DNA from 2 places in the Xanthomonas bundabergensis genome. Region 2 is predicted to be linked to the other one. Evidence: predicted binding sites of a transcription regulator. Region 2 holds the regulator's gene; the other holds the start of a gene.
The links. The regulator FliA, encoded in region 2, starts transcription of late flagellar genes. The targets are predictions, from matches to a motif close to TAAAGTTTNNCNNNCNNNGGCCGATAA.
Positions count from the first base shown of each region.

Region 1 (2,449 bases), 1.8 Mb from region 2:
CAGTTCGCGGACGCGCGCGTGGCGCGGCTGCTGCATCGGATCGGCCGGCAAGCGGAACAGGCCCACGCAGTCGTGCAGGGTGGCGCTGCCGGCGGCCAGCGCCGCGCTGCGTTCCACCACCCGCTCGACATGCTCCAGGTTGCTGCGGCTGAGCCCCACCGCGTGCTCGACCGCGCGATCGATGCCGCCGATCTCCTCGCCCTGCGCGGCGACGCGGGTGGCCACGGTCTCCATCGCCGCGCTGGCGCGGCCGAGCAGTTGGCCGATGCCGCCGAGCACCTGCTCGGTGCGCTGCGCCGAGGCGGCGCTGTCGTTCAGGGCGCTGCCGGTCTCGCCGAGGATGCCGCGCACGTCGCGCGCGGCGGCAGCGGCGCGCTCGGCCAGGCGCCGGATCTCGCTGGCGACCACGGCGAAGCCGCGCCCGGCCGCGCCGGCATGCACCGCCTCGATGCTGGCGTTGATCGACAGGATGTTGGTCTGGAAGGCGACCGCGTCGATCACCTCGATGACCTCGGTGGCGCGCGCCGAGCGTCGCTCCACCTCGCGCATCGCCTGGCCCAGCGCGCGCGCCGCCTCCACGCCCTGGCGCGCGCTGTCGTCGGCGCTGGCCGCCACCGCGATCACCGCGCGCAATTCCTGGTCCATCGCCTGCAAGCCCTGCAGCAACCGCCGGGTGGTGGCCACCACCGTCTGCAGCGCGTCCATCTGGGCCTGCGATTGCTGCGCCAGTTCGTCGTTCTCGGCGACCACCTGCGGCACGTCGGCGGCGATCTGCAGCGACAGCGCCACCGCCTGGCGGATCGCCTCGGCCAGGTTGCCGAACCCGGCCGACAGGCGCCGCCCGGCCATCGCCTCGGTCTCCTGCGCGGACAGCGGCGTGCTCAGGCCCAGGTCCAGGTCGCAGCCGGTCAGGCGCTCGCCGACCCGTTCCAGCAGCGCCTGCGCCGCCGCGCCGGCCTGCAGCTGCTGCGCCAGCGCCTGCAGCGCCGGGCTGGTGGCGCCCTGCGCCTGTCCGGCGCCGAGCAGGGCGACGTCGCGCAGCAGCGCGGCGGTTTCCGGATGCGGCAGCGACAGCAGCCAGCCCTCGCCATCGCGATCGCGCTGGTAGCGCACGCGCCGCGCCGGATCGTCCGGCGATGCCTGCCAGCTGCCCTCGACGCCGGCCAGCGCCGCCAGCGGCAGGCCCCACACCGCCTCGCTGGGCTCGCCGAGCAAGGCCTCCGCTTGCACCCCGAGCAGATCCAGCGCGGCACGGTTGACGGCGCGGATCCGGCCCTGCGGATCCAGCCGCAGCAGCGCCACCGGCGCGTCCGGCAAGGCCGCGGCGGGTCCGGCGTCGGCATCCGGATTGCGTGTGAACAACGACATGGCCTTCCCCTCCAGGACTCCTTCCGCCATGGTATCGGCCGCCACCGTGCAACCTGAGCGAATACGCGCGCAACCGGGACCGGCGTCATGCCCGCTGCCTGGCGGATTCAGGTGCGGGCCGCCTGGCCATCCATGCCATCGGGGCCGGCCACCGCGTCCGCGGCGACCGCCACGTGCGGCGAAGGTGGACGCTGCCGTAGACGCAGCCTCGCAATGCAGCGGCGCGGGCCGCACGGGCCAATGGCATGGCCGCCTGCGCTGGCGCATCGCGAGGCGTGCACGCCGCAAGCACCGGAACGCGCCATAACGGCGCCATGACGATCCGCTCGCTATCCTCGCCCGCTTCGTTCGCGCGTTGCCCCGCGCTGCCGCCGCAGCGCGTGCAGACCGGCAACCGCTGCGTGCCGCTCGCCTGCGCATGCCGCAGGGCCGGCGCGCTCCCTCTCGATTCCCTGATCGGAGACGCTCCTTCCATGGTGTTCCGTATTTCCATCGCGCTGGTGGCCTTGCTGGTGCTGATCGCGGGCGTCGCGCCCGGCCCGTTCGACGACGTGGTGCAGGCGGCGCTGGCCCAGGTCGTCCGCGGCGCCGGCTGGATGTACCTGCTGGTGGTGTTCCTGACCCTGGCCTTCATGCTGTATCTGGCGTTCGGCCGCTTCGGCCATCTGCGCATCGGCGGCGAGGACGCCGAGCCGGACTTCTCGCGCGCCAGCTGGCTGTCGATGCTGTTCGCCGCCGGCATGGGCATCGGCCTGGTGTTCTGGGGCGCGGCCGAGCCGGTCTCGCACTTCCTCAAGCCGCCGGAAGGCCTGCCGCCCGAAAGCATGGACGCCGCGCGCGCGGCGATGCGCTACGCGTTCTTCCACTGGGGCCTGCATCCGTGGGCGATCTATGCGCTGATCGGCCTGGCGATGGCCTGGTTCCAGTACAACCGCAACGGCCGCGGGCTGGTCAGCGACATGCTGCAGCCGGTGATCGGCCGCCACCACCGCGGCTGGATCGGTCGGGCGGTGAACATCGCCGCGGTGGTGGCCACCGCGATCGGCGTGGCCACCACGCTGGGCTTCGGCACCATCCAGAT
Region 1 covers NZ_CP162487.1:1,097,505-1,099,953, reverse strand. Annotated here, with positions in the region: gene AB3X10_RS04685 (methyl-accepting chemotaxis protein) at 1-1,368, opposite strand, end outside; gene AB3X10_RS04680 (BCCT family transporter) at 1,842-2,449, shown strand, end outside.
Region 1: AB3X10_RS04685 (methyl-accepting chemotaxis protein) is a predicted target of FliA. The motif match lies at 1,400-1,426, and genes of this name have one in related genera.

Region 2 (2,449 bases):
CGGTGGTCGCGGACCACCGGCTTCCCATCACCTGGGTGACCGATGGTCAGCGCGTGCCGGACGACCTGCACCGCGCCAACGCCGCCAGCCTGGTATTGCGCCTTGAAGATTTGCGGCGCGCTGCCGATAAGCCCTGTACTCCGGAGCAGAACCATGCCGTCGCGTGATTACGCCAATCTGACCAATGCCTTCCCCCTGTCGGCAACGCGCAGCGAACCGCTGGGCCCGGTGCGTACGATCGCCGTGACCGGCGGCAAGGGCGGCGTCGGCAAGACCAACATCTCGGTCAACCTGTCCATGGCGCTGGCCGACATGGGCAAGCGCACCCTGCTGCTGGACGCCGACCTCGGCCTGGCCAACGTCGACGTGCTGCTCGGGCTGACCCCCAAGTTCACCCTGGCCGACCTGGTCGCCGGGCGCTGCACCCTGGAAGAGGTGCTGATCGACATGCCCAACGGGCTGATGGTGGTGCCCGCCGCCTCCGGCCGCCGGCACATGGCCGAGCTGCCGCCCGCCCAGCACGTCGGCCTGGTCAACGTCTTCTCCGAGCTGCAGCGCGAGCTGGACGTGATGATCATCGACACCGCCGCCGGCATCACCGACAGCGTGCTGACCTTCTGCCAGGCCGCGCAGGACGCGGTGGTGGTGGTCTGCGACGAGCCGGCCTCGATCACCGACGCCTACGCGCTGATCAAGGTGCTGTCGCGCGAACGCGGCGTGGACCGGGTGCAGATCGTCGCCAACATGGTCCGCGACCTCAACGAAGGCCGCCTGCTGTACGACAAGCTGAGCCGGGTGTGCGAGAAGTTCCTCGGCGACGTGTCGCTGAACTACCTGGGCTGCGTGCCGCAGGACGACTGGCTGCGCCTGGCGGTGCAGCGCCAGCAGCCGGTGGTCAAGGCCTACCCGTCTAGCCCGTCGGCGCAGGCGATCGCCGAGATCGCCCGCCGCACCTCGCGCTGGCAGGCGCCGACCGTGCCGCGCGGCAACGTCGAGTTCTTCGTCGAACGGATCATCCAGCGGGGGGTCGCCGCATGAACGCCGCCGCCCAATACCGCGCCGTGCAGCGCAACAGCGCCAACGACTACATCACCCAGCATTCGGACCTGGTGCGGCGCATCGCCCACCACTTGGCGGCGCGGCTGCCGGCCAGCGTCGAGATCGACGACCTGATCCAGGCCGGCATGATCGGCCTGATCGAGGCCTCGCGCAGCTACGATGCCGACCAGGGCGCCTCGTTCGAGACCTACGCCTCGATCCGCATCCGCGGCTCGATGATCGACGAGATCCGCCGCGGCGACTGGGTGCCGCGCTCGGTGCACCGCCGCGCCCGCGACGCCGCCTCGGCGATCCGCAAGATCGAACAGAGCACCGGCCGCGCCGCCGCCGCCAACGAAGTGGCCGCGGCGATGGACATGCCGCTTCCCGAATACCTGCGATTGATGGAAGATGCCGCGCGCGGCCAGGTGCTGAGCCTGGAGTCGCGGGTCGAGGACCACGGCGAACTGGATACCATCGCCAAGGGCGGCCCCAACCCGCAGCAGATGCTGGAGCGCAGCGAGTTCGGCCGCGAGCTGGGCAAGGCGATCGCGCAGTTGCCCGAACGCGAGCAGCTGGTGCTGTCGCTGTACTACGAGCAGGAATTGAACTTGAAGGAAATCGGCGCGGTGCTCGGTGTCAGCGAGTCGCGCGTCTGCCAGATCCACGGCCAGGCCACGGTACGGTTGCGCGGGCGCTTGAAAGCGTTCGAAGCGGCCGATGCCGGCCTGGAAGACGAAGAATAAGACCCAAGGGAGTTAGCGGTGAACAAGAACATGCGGATTTTGATCGTGGACGATTTCTCGACGATGCGGCGCATCGTCAAGAATCTGCTCGGCGATCTCGGCTTCACCAACACTGCAGAGGCCGAAGACGGCAACAGTGCGTTGGCTGCACTGCGCTCGGCACCGTTCGAGTTCGTGGTCACCGACTGGAACATGCCCGGCATGACCGGCATCGACCTGCTGCGCAACATCCGTGCCGACGACAAGCTCAAGCACCTGCCGGTGCTGATGGTGACCGCCGAGGCCAAGCGCGAGCAGATCATCGAGGCGGCGCAGTGCGGCGTGAACGGCTACATCATCAAGCCGTTCACCGCGCAGACGCTGCAGGAGAAGCTGGGCAAGATCTTCGAACGCCTGGGAGCGACCGCCTGATGGAAGCCACCGCCGAACGCAGCGCCCTGATCGAACGCCTGCAAGGTGCGCTGGACGCACTGGAGCGTGGCGACGAAGCCGCCTGGCGCAAGGAAATCGACACGCTCGCCGCCTGGCGCACGCGGCCGATGATGCAGGGCCTGAGCCGGCTGGCGCGCGATCTGGGCCAGGCGCTCGGCGAACTGCCCACCATCCCCAGCGAGGCCGGCGAGCTGGACGATGCCTGCTCGCGCCTGGACCACGTGGTGGCGATG
Region 2 covers NZ_CP162487.1:2,857,378-2,859,826, forward strand. Annotated here, with positions in the region: gene flhF (flagellar biosynthesis protein FlhF) at 1-167, shown strand, start outside; gene AB3X10_RS12100 (MinD/ParA family ATP-binding protein) at 154-1,038, shown strand; gene AB3X10_RS12105 (RNA polymerase sigma factor FliA) at 1,035-1,784, shown strand; gene cheY (chemotaxis response regulator CheY) at 1,803-2,195, shown strand; gene AB3X10_RS12115 (protein phosphatase CheZ) at 2,195-2,449, shown strand, end outside.